One region of the Streptomyces sp. GL_148 genome, then DNA from elsewhere that is predicted to be linked to it. Evidence: riboswitches for the same ligand, from Rfam matches in the RefSeq annotation. Region 1 holds a riboswitch; the other holds the start of a gene.
The links. Region 1 has a riboswitch for ZMP and ZTP ahead of glyA (serine hydroxymethyltransferase). Riboswitches for the same ligand answer to the same signal wherever they lie in the genome.
Positions count from the first base shown of each region.

Region 2: another riboswitch for ZMP and ZTP. It lies ahead of AC3IYI_RS32865 (bifunctional 5,10-methylenetetrahydrofolate dehydrogenase/5,10-methenyltetrahydrofolate cyclohydrolase); the one in region 1 lies ahead of glyA (serine hydroxymethyltransferase).

Region 1 covers NZ_CM174396.1:5,363,177-5,370,523, reverse strand. Annotated here, with positions in the region: gene trpS (tryptophan--tRNA ligase) at 1-150, opposite strand, end outside; gene glyA (serine hydroxymethyltransferase) at 508-1,806, opposite strand; ZMP/ZTP riboswitch at 1,842-1,932, opposite strand; gene rocD (ornithine--oxo-acid transaminase) at 2,042-3,247, shown strand; gene AC3IYI_RS24870 (glutathionylspermidine synthase family protein) at 3,287-4,477, opposite strand; gene AC3IYI_RS24865 (hypothetical protein) at 4,484-4,795, opposite strand; gene AC3IYI_RS24860 (DMT family protein) at 4,911-5,750, shown strand; gene pdxR (MocR-like pyridoxine biosynthesis transcription factor PdxR) at 5,844-7,244, opposite strand; gene AC3IYI_RS24850 (carboxymuconolactone decarboxylase family protein) at 7,291-7,347, shown strand, end outside.
Region 2 covers NZ_CM174396.1:7,272,976-7,280,322, reverse strand. Annotated here, with positions in the region: gene AC3IYI_RS32875 (MAB_1171c family putative transporter) at 1-598, shown strand, start outside; gene AC3IYI_RS32870 (peptide MFS transporter) at 630-1,733, opposite strand; gene AC3IYI_RS32865 (bifunctional 5,10-methylenetetrahydrofolate dehydrogenase/5,10-methenyltetrahydrofolate cyclohydrolase) at 2,233-3,078, opposite strand; ZMP/ZTP riboswitch at 3,206-3,306, opposite strand; gene AC3IYI_RS32860 (class I SAM-dependent methyltransferase) at 3,398-4,159, shown strand; gene AC3IYI_RS32855 (RNA polymerase sigma factor) at 4,373-5,944, shown strand; gene AC3IYI_RS32850 (vWA domain-containing protein) at 5,949-7,347, opposite strand, start outside.

The DNA of each region.
Region 1 (7,347 bases):
GATCGCGTGCAGGTCGACGACCATGTAGAAGGCGTCGTGCGTCTCCTGGAGGGCGACGTACTGCCGGATGGCTCCGAGGTAGTTCCCGAGGTGGAACGAACCGGAGGTGGGCTGGATGCCGGAGAGCGCGCGAGGACGATCAGAAGCCATGGCCCCATTCTCTCAGGTGTGGCACGGGGCTCGGCCCCGCCGCTGGCCGGAACCCGGCGGGTCGCTGCGCCCCCGCCCCTACCCCACACGGGTACCGGGCGGTAGCGGCCCGTCCGGATCTTGCCTCGGCTGAGCGACCGCTTTCCGTTGCTCCCGCTTCGGGGGTGGGGGCTCCGCGCCGAGGTCCCGCCGGGGCCCACGATGCGCTGCGCGCACGTGAGGGCTGACGTCAGGCAAATCCAGCCTCGCCGGCGTTTGAGGCGCGGGGTCTGGGGCGGAGCCCCAGGGACCCCGGCTCCGCCGGGCACCGGGCTCCGCCCGGACCCGGTCCTCAAACGCCGGACGGGCTGGAACGGGTCAGGCGACCGGGAGGCCCGGGGCCGGGAAGGCGGCCATCAGGTCGGCCACCGCGGAGCGGATCGCACCGAGGGCCGCCTCGTCACCCTTGGCGGCCGCGGAGACGGCCTCCGCGATCCAGTCGGCGACCACCGGCATGTGCTCGGCCCGAAGCCCCCGCGAGGTCAGCGACGGCGTGCCGATCCGGATGCCCGACGGGTCGAACGGCTTGCGCGGGTCGAACGGCACCGTGTTGTAGTTCACGACGATCCCGGCCCGGTCCAGCGCCTTCGCCGCGATCTTGCCGGACACCGACTTCCCCGTGAGGTCGATCAGGATCAGGTGGTTGTCCGTACCGCCGGAGACGAGGTCGAAGCCCCGCTCCAGCAGAGCGGCGGCCAGCGCCTTCGCGTTGGCCACGACCGCGTGCGCGTACGACACGAACGAAGGCTGCGCCGCCTCGTGGAGCGCGACCGCGATGCCGGCCGTCGTCTGGTTGTGCGGGCCGCCCTGGAGGCCCGGGAAGACCGCCTTGTCGATGGCCTTCGCGTGCTCCTCGCGGCACATCAGCATCGCGCCGCGCGGGCCGCGCAGGGTCTTGTGGGTGGTCGTGGAGATCACGTCCACGTGACCCGCCGGGGAGGGGTGGGCCCCGCCCGCGATCAGGCCGGCGATGTGCGCCACGTCGGCGACCAGGACCGAGCCCGCCTCCTTGGCGATCGACGCGAACGCCTCGAAGTCGATCGTGCGCGGGAGCGCCGTACCACCGCAGAAGATCAGCTTGGGCCGCTCCGCCAGCGCGAGGTCCCGTACGGCGTCGTAGTCGATGAGACCATTCGTTTCAGGATCCGCAGTCGCCTGCACCCCGTACTGCACGCCCCTGAACCAGGAGCCCGTCGCCGAGACCCCCCAGCCGTGCGTCAGGTGCCCGCCCATCGGCAGCGCCATGCCCATCACCGTGTCGCCGGGCTTCGCGAAGGCCAGGTAGACCGCGAGGTTGGCGGGCGAGCCGGAGTACGGCTGCACGTTGGCGTGGTCGACTCCGAAGAGGCCCTTCGCCCGCTCCACGGCCAGCGCCTCGATGCGGTCGATGTTCTGCTGGCCCTCGTAGTAGCGGCGGCCCGGGTAGCCCTCGCTGTACTTGTTCTGCAGCACGGTGCCGGAGGCCTCCAGCACGGCCGCGGACACGTAGTTCTCGCTCGGGATGAGGCGGAGGGTCTCCGCCTGGAGGGTTTCCTCGGCGGCGACGAAGGACGCCAGCTCGGGGTCGGTGGCGAGCAGAGCGGGGTGGCGGTACGGGTGGTGGTGGTTCGCGCTCATGGCGGCTCCTCCGGGGTCGATGTCAGATCTCGTCCCCGCGAGGCCCAGGCGAGCGGCCCTGTATGCGGTCGTGCGCGCACGGCTCCCCCGGAGTTGGTTCTCCGTGCGCCAGTCGCCGTGCGTGTCCGACACCTTAGCGGGCGCGCCGCAAGAAAGGTTTCTCCGTCCGCTATTCGAGCGAGGATGGAGGGTGACGCCACCCTCGTCACCGGCTTGACGGACGATCGGAGACCCCGTGTCGACAACTGCTGATGCCATGCGCTCCGCCGACGCGCACAGCGCGCACAACTACCACCCCCTGCCCGTCGTCGTCGCCACCGCGGAGGGCGCGTGGATGACCGACGTGGAGGGCCGCCGCTATCTCGACATGCTCGCGGGCTACTCCGCCCTGAACTTCGGCCACGGCAACCGCCGTCTGCTCGACGCCGCCCGCGCCCAGCTGGAGCGGGTCACCCTGACCTCCCGCGCCTTCCACCACGACCGCTTCGCGGACTTCTGCACCGAGCTCGCGGCGCTGTGCGGCAAGGAGGTCGTGCTGCCCATGAACACGGGCGCGGAGGCCGTGGAGACGGCGGTGAAGACCGCCCGCAAGTGGGGGTACGAGGTCAAGGGCGTACCGGACGGCCACGCCAAGATCGTGGTGGCCGCCGACAACTTCCACGGCCGCACGACGACCATCGTGTCGTTCTCCACCGACCACGAGGCCCGCGACCACTTCGGCCCGTACACCCCCGGCTTCGAGATCGTCCCGTACGGGGACCTCACCGCGCTCGCCCACGCCGTCACCTCCAACACCGTCGCCGTGCTGCTGGAGCCGATCCAGGGCGAGGCCGGCGTCCTCGTACCGCCCGCCGGATACCTGCAAGGCGTACGGGAACTGACGCGCGAGCGGAACGTCCTGTTCATGGCCGACGAGATCCAGTCGGGCCTGGGCCGCACCGGCAAGACCTTCGCGTGCGAACACGAGGACGTCGTCCCCGACGTGTACATCCTCGGCAAGGCGCTGGGCGGCGGGGTCGTGCCCGTGTCGGCGGTGGTGGCCGACCGCGACGTGCTCGGCGTGTTCAAGCCGGGCGAGCACGGCTCCACCTTCGGCGGCAACCCGCTGGCCTGCGCCGTCGCCCTGGAGGTCATCGCGATGCTGCGCACCGGCGAGTACCAGCAGCGCGCCACCGAGCTCGGAAACCACCTGCACCGGGAGCTGAACCTGCTCGTCGGCGGCGGTGCGGTGACCGCCGTACGGGGCCGCGGGCTGTGGGCGGGCGTGGACATCGAACCGTCGCGCGGCACCGGCCGGGAGATCTCCGAGAAGCTGATGGGGCTCGGGGTGCTGGTCAAGGACACGCACGGGTCGACGATCCGGATCGCACCGCCGCTGGTGATCTCCAAGGAGGACCTGGACTGGGGGCTGGACCAGCTCAGGTCGGTCCTCGGCGCATAGCCGTCAGAGGGTGCGGTGGCGTCAGAGGATGCTGTGCCGTTAGAGAATCACGTGGGGCAGGAAGCGGGCGTACTCGTCCGTGACCGGCCCCGCCGATTCGCGGATGCCGAGGCCCGCCGACTCGTCCTCGACGACCCACGCACCGAGCACCACCCGGTTGCCGTCGAAGTCGGGCAGCGGGGCGAGGCCCTGGAAGACGTACGTCTCGTCCTGCTCCGGTGCGAACGGCTCGCCGCCGACCGGGTGCAGGGTGACGCCCGCGCCCTCGCGGCCCAGCAGCGGCTTCGCCGCGTAGCCGGTGGTCGTGACGAGTTCGCGCGGGCCGTCCAGGTAGGCGGGGAGCAGGTTCGGGTGCTCGGGGAAGAGCTCCCACAGGACCGCCAGCAGCGCCTTGTTGGAGAGCAGCATCTTCCACAGCGGCTCGATCCAGGCGGTGGTGCCGGAGCCGCCGCCGTGGTCGTACGTGCCGAGGACCTGCGGGGCGAACTCGTCGGTGGCCAGCCACTCCCACGGGTAGAGCTTGAAGATCGCGCGGATGAAGCCGAGCTTCTCGTCCACGAACCGGCCGGACAGGGAGTCCCAGCCGATCGCCTCCACCGACAGCTCGCGCGTCTCGATGCCGGCCTGCTCGGCGGTCTCCTGGAGGTAGGCGACCGTCATCAGGTCCTCGCCGAGCTCGTCGGTCTCGGAGTGCGCGAAGTGCACCGGGCCGGGCGGCAGCAGCTCCGCCTGGCGCCGCCAGGCGTCGACGAGCCGCTCGTGGAGGGAGTTCCACTGGTCGGCGCCGGGGAAGCGCTCCTCCATCCAGAACCACTGCGGACTGGCCGCCTCCACGAGGGAGGTGGGGGTGTCGGCGTTGTACTCCAGCATCTTGGCGGGGCTGCCGGTGCCGTCGTAGCGCAGGTCGAAGCGGCCGTAGAGCGAGGGCTGTTCGGCGCGGCGCCGCCAGGACTCGGCGATCAGCGCGGCCAGCTTCGGGTCGGTGATGCCGAGGTCGGCGAAACGGTCGTGGTCGACTATGTGCTGCGCCGCCGCCAGGCACATGGCGTGCAGCTCCTCGACGACGTTCTCCAGCGCCTCGACCTCGGGAAGGGTGAAGGAGTAGTACGCGCTCTCGTCCCAGTAGGGGCGCAGGGAGTCGTCGGGGTAGCGGGTCAGGGGGTAGATCAGCCCCTGCTCCTCGACGGTCTTCTGCCAGTCGGGGCGGGGCTCGATGGTGTGGCGCTTCACGCTGGATCAGCCGCCCGAGGAGCTCTTGTGGCTGCCGCCGATGCCGCCGCGGGTGACGGCGGACTTGTCGAAGCTGCCCCCGCTGACCTTGTTCTTCGCGACGGTGCCGCCGTAGTAGTAGGCGCCGCGGCCGCCGCTCTTGCACTCCTTGGTGTTCAGCTTCTCCAGGGTGGCGCGGTCCGCGCAGCGCTTGTCGGGCTCGTTGCTGCTGCCGCAGGCCACGAGGGCCGCGGCGAGCAGGCCCATGCCTCCGAGCGCGACGGTGCCGGAGCGCATACGGCGCTTGGTGCGCGTGGTGTCGGTGCTGCTGCTGTCCATGGACTGTTCGCTCCCCCTGGGTGGCCGGCTGCGCACAGACTAGAACGGCCGCCCCGGCCGACGGAATCCGGCCGACGTGGGATCCGTGACCTAGAGTCGGTTCGTGCTCATTGGGATGATTTGCGCGCTCGGTGCGGCGGTCTGCTTCGGCACGGCGTCGGTCCTGCAAGCGGTGGCGACGCGGGCGACGGCGCCGGGGACGGGCTCGGGGGTCGACACCGCGCTCTTCCTGCGGGCGCTGCGCCAGTGGCGCTATATCGCCGGACTCTGCCTGGACGGGATCGGCTTCGTCCTCCAGATCATCGCCCTGCGGCACATCCCCATCTACGCGGTGGGCGCGGCCCTCGCGGCCAGTCTCGCGGTGACCGCGGTGGTCGCGTCGCGGCTGCTGCGGGTGCGGCTGAGCGGGACGGAGTGGTGCGCGGTCGGCGTGGTGTGCGCGGGGCTGGTGATGCTCGGGCTGTCGTCCGGGGAAGAGGGCTCGGGGGAGGGCACGCTCGCGCTGAAGCTAGGGCTGCTGGCGGTGGCGGGGCTGGTCCTGGTGGTCGGGGCCGTGGCGGGCGGGCTGCCGGACCGCAGCCGGGCGCTGACGCTGGGTCTGGCCGCCGGGACGGGCTTCGGGGTGGTGGAGGTCTCGGTCCGGCTCATCGACGACATCTCGCTCTCCGCCCTGTCCAACCCGGCGTTCTACGCGCTGCTGCTCGGCGGCGGCGCCGCGTTCCTGCTGCTCACCTCGGCACTCCAGCGCGGCTCGGTGACGGCGGCGACGGCCGGGCTGGTGCTGGGCGAGACGATCGGGCCGGCGGTGGTGGGAGTGGCCTGGCTGGGCGACCGCACCCGCGAGGGCCTGACCTGGCTGGCGGTCACGGGCTTCGTGGTGGCCGTGGCCGGAGCCCTGGCCCTGGCCCGCTTCGGCGAGCCCCCGGCGGAACCATCTCAGCCGTCCGGCGTTTGAGGACCGGGGTCTGGGGCGGAGCCCCAGGGGGGTCCGGGCAGAGCCCGGGGAACGGTGGAAGGGCGGGTAGGGGACTGCCCCGCAGGGCCCCCCTCACGGGAGCGCAGCGACCAGCGCCGCCAGGGTCGGAGCCCAGGCACTCTGGGACGGCGTCCCGAAGCCCACGACCAGGGCCTCCCGCGCGGGCATGTCCGCCTCCGGATGCCGGAAGAACGACAGCGGCAGCAGCCCCAGATCCTGCCAGGCGGCCGCCCGCAGGGCCGCCCGTTCACCGCCCGGCGGGAGGTCCAGCACCGCGTGCAGGCCCGCGGCGATGCCGGAGACCTCCGCGCGGTCCCCGACGGCCGCGACCAGCTCGTCGCGCCGCCGCCGGTAGCGCAGCCGCATCTCCCGCACGTGCCGGTCGTACGCCCCCGACCGGATGAACTCCGCGAGCGTGAGCTGGTCCAGCGCGCTGGAGCTCCAGTCGGACCGGTTCCTCACCGCGAGCACCTCGTCCGTCAGCGGCCCGGGCATCACCATCCAGCCCATGCGCAGCCCCGGTGCCAGGGACTTGCTCGCCGTGCCCAGGTACACCACCCGGTCGGGGTCCAGTCCCTGGAGCGCGCCGACCGGTTGGCGGTCGTAGCGGAACTCCCCGTCGTAGTCGTCCTCCAGGATCAGCCCGCCGGTGGAGCGGGCCCAGTCCACCGCCGCCGCCCGCCGCCCGGGCGTCAGCGCGGCGCCCGTCGGGAACTGGTGCGCCGGCGTCAGCAGCACCGCCCCCGCGCCCGAACCGGCCAGCTCCGTGGTGCGCGCTCCCGCGCCGTCCACCGCCAGCGGCCGCGTCCGCAGCCCGGCGCCGGTCAGCAGCTCCCGGTGCACGTCCAGCCCGTACCCCTCCACCGCGATCTCGCGGACCCGGCGGGCCCGCAGCATCCTCGCGAGCAGCAGCAGGCCCTGGCCGAAGCCCGCGCACAGCACGATGTGTTCGGGGTCCGCGTACACCCCGCGGGCCCGCGCCAGGTACCCGGCGAGCGCCTCGCGCAGCTCCACCCGGCCGCGCGGGTCCGCGTACCCGAAGGCCTCGTTCGGGGCCCCGGTCAGCGCCCGCCGGGCCGCCGCCAGCCAGGCGGCGCGCGGGAAGCCGCCCAGGTCCGGGGAACCGGGCTTCAGGCTGTACGAGGTCTGCGCGCGCACGGGGCGCCGTACGGGGACGGCCGCCGCGGGACGCCGTACCCCGACCCGGGCCCGCTCCGCGACCCGGGTCCCGGAGCCCTGCCGTGCGGTCAGCCAGCCTTCGGCGACGAGCTCGGCGTAGGCCTCGGCGACGGTGTTGCGGGCGATCCCGAGGTCCGCCGCGAGCGACCGCGACGAGGGCAGCCGGGTCCCGGGGGCCAGCCGCCCACTGCGCGCGGCCTCGCGCAGCGCCTCGGTGAGCCCGGCCCGGACACCGCGTCCGGGGACCGGTTCCAGATGCAGGTCGGCGCCGAAAGTGGCCCACGATTCCGTCATGGATATGGACCATATAGGCGGGCCGCCCGGCTCGTAGGTTGGATCCATGAACCACACCGAGAAGGCACCCGAGCACACCCCCCGCATGCAGCTGGCGAAGCTC
Region 2 (7,347 bases), 1.9 Mb from region 1:
GTGGACGGCGATGGGGGCGCGCTGGAGCGGCGGGGACATGGATCACCTGTCCACCTCCGTCGCCCCGCTGCTGGGTGCCACGGCGGCCCTGCTGGTGGGCACCGGGTTCCTGGTGCCGCTGGTGGGCGGTTCGGCGCCCTGGCAGGACTACTGCCGCTACCGGCGGCTGCGGCCGCTCTGGGCGGCGTTGCGCGGGTTCTCCCCGGGCGGGCTGCGGCCCGTGCCGCTGACCTGGTGGTCGCCGGTCGGCATCCGGCTGGTCCACCGCGAATCGGTGATCGACGACGGCATCCTGGCCCTCGCGTGCTGGTTCGACCCCGCCGTCCGCCAGGAGGCGTACGGGGCCGCGTGCGCTCAGGGCCGGTCCGAGGAGGAAGCCGCCCTGGTGGCGGACGCGGCCATGCTGGCGGCGGCCTGCCGCCGCCGGGAGGAGGCCGAGCGGGCGGAGGCCGGTCAGGAGACCGCCCCCACAGCCGCGGCCCACCCCGACTGCCCGGACCCGTACCGCCTGGACTCACGCTCGCTGACCGAGCTGGCCCACGCCTTCCAGACCTCCCCGATCGTGGCCGGGGCCCGCCACCGGGCCACGCGCGCCTGACTGCGGGCGGCCACCTGCGCCCGCCCCGGGTTCAGGCCGCCACCGCCACCGCCTCCCGGGCGGCGGCCGCCTCGCCCGTCAGGACCTTGAGCCGCTTGGTGAAGAAGACCATCACCGCACCCGCCGCGATCACCAGGGCGCCCTGCCACAGGAAGTTCCAGCTCTGGCCGATGACCGCGTCGAGCCGGGGCAGCTGCGCGCCGATCGCGTCTCCGGTGGCGGCGGCGAGGAACCAGACGCCCATCATCTGGTTGGTGAAGGCCCGCGGAGCGAGCTTCGTGGTGACCGAGAGGCCCACCGGGCTCAGGCACATCTCGCCCATCACCTGGATCACGTACACGCCCACCAGCCACATCAGCGAGACCTTGACCCCGCTGGAGGCGATGGCCGCGGCGCCCGACATGACCACGAACGAGGCGCCGGTCAGCAGCAGGGCCAGGCCGAACTTGAACGGGGTGCTCATGTGCTTGCCCCGGCGCACCCAGAAGGCGGCGAAGACGGGGGCCAGGATGATCACGAACAGCGAGGGCAGCGACTGGGTCCAGCTCGCCGGGATGTGCCAGCCGAGCAGGGACAGGTCGGTCTTCTGGGCGGCGAACAGGTTCAGCTCGTTGCCCATCTGGTCGTAGACCAGCCAGAACAGCGTGGCGGCCAGGAAGAGCCAGACGTAGGCCCGCAGCCGGGTCTTCTCGACGCGGTCGATCTTGGGGCTGCGGTACATCGAGAGCAGCACGCCCGCCGGGACCACCACGGCGACCACCGTCAGCACGAAGGTGATGTTGTCGATGCTCAGCGCGTGCGAGGCGGCCAGCAGGGTGATCAGTACGGCGGTGAAGACCAGGCCGTACGAGGAGGACGTGCGCACCTTGGCCCGCTCGGCGGGGGTGAGCCGGACCACGGGCTCCGCGCGCAGCTGCTCCGACAGGCGCCGGCCGCCGAGGACGTACTGGACCAGGCCGAGGGCCATGCCGACGGCGGCGGCGCCGAAGCCGAGGTGCCAGTTGACCTCCTCGCCGAGGTAGCCGACGACGAGCGGGGCGATGACGGCGCCGAGGTTGATGCCCATGTAGAAGATCGAGTACCCGGCGTCGCGCCGCTGGTTGTCAGCGGCGATCCGCTGATCCGTTGATCGCAACTTCGGCCGTGTCCTGGTGGCTGGGCCCTCGTTGTACGGGGCAGAACGGCCTGCCGCATGGAGGTGGGCCCATGAGAATCCGCCCCGTGCCCAGGAAGCGACGCGGGGTCCCCGCCCCGCCCGGGTCCACACCGGGCGGAAAGCGTCCGGCGGGGCGGCTGCTGTAGCCACCGAATCGCCGCGCCCAGCGGCGGCACAGGCGGCAGGCACCGCACACGATGAGCACCCGGCCGCATCCAGCGGCACGGGCACGCGGCAAACCGCAGGCGTCCACACCCTGCCCCAACACCACACGCCGCCTTCCCGGCAGACCTGAAAAGCCAGGCCCGCCCAGGAAACCTAAGCTCATCCGAGACGCTGAAACGCTCCCACAACTCGGCGAGGACGAGGGTGGCGCGCGCACCACGGATCGGTCCTTCGGCCCCTTACCGGAGGAAACGAAACGCCCCGGGCCCAAGGGCCCGGGGCGTTCGTCGTACCGGATCGGTGCCGGCGCGGGTCAGAGGTCCGCGAGGGCCAGGCCGGCCTGCGCGGCGGCGGCCTGGACGGTCTGCTCCAGCAGGACCGCGATGGTCATCGGGCCGACGCCGCCCGGTACCGGGGTGATCAGCGAGGCGCGGGCGGCGGCCGACTCGAAGTGGACGTCGCCGACGTTGCCCTCGTTGTAGCCGGCATCCAGGACCACGGCGCCCGGCTTGATGTCCTCGCCGCGGATGAACTCGGCCTTGCCGACGGCGGCGACCAGCACGTCCGCCTGGCGGACGATGGACGGCAGGTCCACGGTGCGGGAGTGGCAGTAGGTGACGGTGGCGTTCTGCTCCAGCAGCAGCATCCCGGCGGGCTTGCCCAGGATCGCGCTGCGGCCGACGACCACGGCGTGCTTGCCGGTCAGGTCCACGTCGTAGGCCTCCAGCAGGCGCATGATGCCGCCGGGGGTGCAGGAGACGAAGCCCGGCAGTCCGAAGCCCATGGCGGCGAAGGAGTGCATGGTGACCCCGTCGACGTCCTTGCCCGGGGCGATCGCCTCGAAGGCGGCGCGCTCGTCGATGTGGTGCGGGACGGGGTGCTGGAGCAGGATGCCGCTGATCTCCGGGTCCTCGGAGAGCGCGGACAGGGTGGCGACGAGCTCCTCGGTGGTCGTCGCGGCCGGCAGCTCCACGTGGCGGGAGGTGATCCCGGCCTTGGCACAGCGGTTCTGCTTCATGCGGACGTAGGTGACGGAAGCGGGGTCCTCGCCGACGAGCACGGTCGCCAGACAGGGCGCGGTGCCGGTGCGCTCGGTGATCTTCGCGGCGTACTCGGCGGTCCGCTCCGAGATGCGGCGGGCGAGGGCGGTGCCGTCCATCAGCACGGCGGTCCGCTCCGACTGGTCGCCGGGGGCTCCGGGGGCGGCCTGGGCGGCGGGGACGGCCGGGGTGGCGGAAACGGTCGGGGCAGTCGTCATGGGGTCTCCTGAGCGTCGCTGCGGGATCGCGGTTCGCCCAGGCGCGCGGCAGTCGACGTACGGGATACGGGAGTACGCCGGGCCGCTCCCCGGTGGTGATCCACCCGAACGCCAGTCACGGCCCGCCGCCCAGTGTAGGCGAACCCCCGAGGGGTCCGGTGTGGGCCCCGGCCCCGGCAATCCGGTGGATGACCGGGCCCGGACCTGGGACGATCGAGACATGACGCGCACTTTCGACCATCTCGTCGCGGAAGCGGAGTCCGTCTCCGTGGACGGCTGGGACTTCTCCTGGCTCGACGGCCGCGCCACCGAACAGCGCCCCTCCTGGGGCTACCAGGGCCTCCTGGCACGGCGCCTGGCGCAGGCCGGCTCCGCCCTGGACATCCAGACCGGCGGCGGGGAGGTGCTCGCCGGAGCCGGGCCCCTGCCCCGGCTGACGGTGGCCACCGAATCGTGGCCGCCGAACATCGACAAGGCGACAAGGCTGCTGAACCCGCTCGGCGCGGTGGTGGTCGCGGACTCCGACGAGCCGCCGCTGCCGTTCGGCGACGAGTCCTTCGAGTTCGTCGCCAGCCGGCATCCGGTCACGATCTGGTGGGAGGAGATCGCGCGGGTGCTGAAGCCCGGTGGCGCGTACCTCTCCCAGCAGGTCGGCCCGGCGAGCGTTTTCGAGCTCGTGGAGTACTTCCTGGGACCGCAGCCGCAGGAGGTCCGGCGGGCCCGGCACCCCGACGACGCGGTCGCCGAGGCCACGAAGGCGGGGCTGGAGGTGGTCGATCTGCGCTCCGAGCGGCTGCGGACGGAGTTCCACGACATCGGAGCCGTGATCTACTTTCTACGGAAGGTGATCTGGATGGTGCCGGGCTTCACGGTCGGGCAGCATCGGGAACGGTTGCGCGAGCTGCACGAACAGATCGAGCACGAAGGCCCGTTCGTCGCGCACACCGCCCGATTTCTCATCGAGGCCCGCAAAACGGGCTGACAAAACGGGCGGACGCGACCACCCGCGACCGGCTCCCCGGTCACAGCGTGGCGCAGGTCACTCAATTCAGCGCGTAACGAATCTACTCGGGCATGCGATGAACCGACAGGTGTCCTCGTGCGGCCCGGAATACAGACCCCCCTCGGGTCTGTTTCCCGAGTTCGCGCGATGATGTCCCGCCACCCCTTATCTGTTCGCAACGAGAGGCTCCTTGTGTCGCTCAGCCCGTCCCGTACGTTCCCCACGGAGATCGCCGAATCCGAGGCCCTGGTCGCGCTTGTCGAGCGTGGCCGCGAGCAGGGTCACATCAACGGTGATGACGTGCGCCAGGCCTTCGAGGCCGGCCGCATCCCGGTGGACCAGTGGAAGCGGGTCCTGCGCAGCCTGAACCAGGTCCTGGACGAGGAGGGCGTCGCGCTGCACGTCAGCGCCGCCCCCGCCACCAAGGCTCCCGCCAAGAAGGCGCGCAAGGCGGCCGCCGCCCCGGCGCGCGTCGCCAAGAAGGCCGCCGCCCCGCCGCGCCTCATCGGTGCGCGCAAGACGGCTGCCACCACCCCCGCCGCGGCGATATCCGACCCGTCGGCCTCCGGCACCGAGGAGGAGGTGGCGGCCGATGCCGCCGCCGCGCCGAAGAAGCGGACGGTCAAGAAGACCGCCGTGAAGAAGACCGCCGTGAAGAAGACGGCCGCCACGAAGAAGACCGCCAAGGACGGCGACGAGGCCGAGGCCCCCGTCGCCGAGGGCGAGGACTGGGCGGCCGAGGACCTGGACGAGGGCGACGAGAAGGAGACGCCCAAGACGGGCGGCAGCGCCGGCTTCGTCCTGTCCGACGACGACGAGGACGACGCCCCCGCCCAGACCGTCATGGTCGCCGGCGCCACCGCCGACCCCGTCAAGGACTACCTCAAGCTCATCGGCAAGGTGCCGCTGCTCAACGCCGAGCAGGAAGTCGAGCTCGCCAAGCGCATCGAGGCCGGTCTCTTCTCCGAGTACAAGCTCGAAGAGGAGGAGGACCACAAGCCCGCGTTCAAGCGCGAGCTGGAGATCCTCGTCGAGGACGGCCGCCGGGCCAAGAACCACCTGCTGGAGGCCAACCTCCGCCTCGTGGTCTCCCTCGCCAAGCGCTACACCGGCCGCGGCATGCTCTTCCTGGACCTGATCCAGGAGGGCAACGTCGGTCTGATCCGCGCCGTGGAGAAGTTCGACTACACCAAGGGCTTCAAGTTCTCCACGTACGCGACCTGGTGGATCCGGCAGGCGATCACGCGTGCCATGGCCGACCAGTCGCGCACCATCCGCATCCCCGTCCACATGGTCGAGATCATCAACAAGCTGGCCCGTGTCCAGCGCCAGATGCTCCAGGACCTCGGCCGGGAGCCCACTCCGGAGGAGCTGGGCAAGGAACTCGACATGACCCCCGAGAAGGTCATCGAGGTCCAGAAGTACGGCCGCGAGCCGATCTCCCTGCACACCCCGCTGGGTGAGGAGGGCGACAGCGAGTTCGGTGACCTCATCGAGGACTCCGAGGCGGTCGTGCCGGCCGACGCGGTCTCCTTCACCTTCCTCCAGGAGCAGCTCCAGTCCATCCTGGGCACGCTCTCGGAGCGCGAGGCGGGCGTGGTCTCCATGCGCTACGGCCTCAACGACGGCCAGCCGAAGACCCTCGACGAGATCGGCCGCGTGTACGGGGTCACCCGTGAGCGCATCCGCCAGATCGAGTCGAAGACCATGTCCAAGCTCCGTCACCCGTCGCGCTCGCAGGTGCTGCGCGACTACCTCGACTAAACCTTCAGGTCAGTCGGAAGACCGGCCCTCGGGGCGTGAACGGCAGGGAGGCACCCTGCGGGATCAGATAGGCGTGCTCGCGCCGGATCCGCAGGGTGTCGCACCCGCCGTCCGTGATCACGAGGACCGGCGCCCCGGGCGGGAAGTCCTCCGCCCGGTGCAGCAGGTCGATGCCCGGTTGCAGGACCGTGCCGCCCCGGCCGCGTACCCGGACCCGCCCGGCGATTTCGGTCGGTGGCAGATAGCCCGCGTCGTACGGCGCCGCGTCGCAGAACACGACGCGTGCCGCCGGCACGTCGCGGGCCTGCGCGTACGAGGCGATCGCGCCCAGCGCCTTGCCGAGCAGGGCGGCGTTCGTCGACCCCGAGGTGTCGAGGACCACCCCGAAGGTGCAGCGGGCCACCTCCTCGGGCGGGAAGTACCGGCCCGCGCGCGGGATGTCCGGGGTGGAGGCCTGGCGGCGGGCCGGGCGCGCGAAGGACCGTACGGCCAGGGGCCGCGGCACGTACTCGTCGAACCAGCGGGCGAGCGCCGCGTCCCAGGGCACGGGCGGGTGGGCCAGGGCCCGGATCTCCTGGATCAGCCCGGCGGGCAGCAGGCCGCGCTCCCCGTACGCGTGCAGGTCGAAGCCCTGGACGAGGCCGCGCCGGTAGAAGTCGTCCAGGTCCGTGTACGGGCAGCTCTCCGGGTGGGGCAGCGGCTCGCCCAGGATGTCCCCGCGGCCCTTGCCGCGCAGGGTGGCGAGGCGGCGCATGCGGCGCAGGTCGGTGGTGATCCGGTCGTAGACCTCCTCGACCGAGAGGTCCTTGAGCGCCGGGTCGTACAGCAGCCCCTCGGGCATCTCCCCGACGGCCATCTCCACGAGCCAGCCGTTGACCACGTAGTCGGCGGCCACGTTGTGCAGGTACGGGTCGCGGGCGCCGCGGCGCTCGCCGTGGCGCAGGGCGGCGTGCAGCATCTCGTGGGCCAGGATGAACCGCCACTCCCCGTCGGTGAAGGTGCGCAGCGGGTTGACGTAGATCTCGCCGGCGCTCGCGCTGACGGCGGCGATGTCGATGCCCTGGGCGCGGGCCAGCTCGGCGTCGGCGACGATCTTCAGCCCGGCGGCGAGGCCCCCGAGCAGCGGGTACGAGGAGACGAACCAGTTCAGGGCCCGGTCCCACGGGTGGAGGCGGACACGCTCCCCGGTGACCCGGTCGCGGCGGCCGCCGGCCACGTCCATGGCGGCCGAGACGCTGCGGGTCAGGGCGTGCGCGAAGGCGGTCTCCCAGTCGGGGACGGCGGTGTTCCACGCCCGCCAGGTCACCAGGACCTGGTCGGGGTGGTCTCCGGCGGTGCCGCAGTTCTCGCGGGCTGGGGGGATGCCGTCGCGGCGCCAGCGGGCGGCGAGCAGGTCCTCGTCG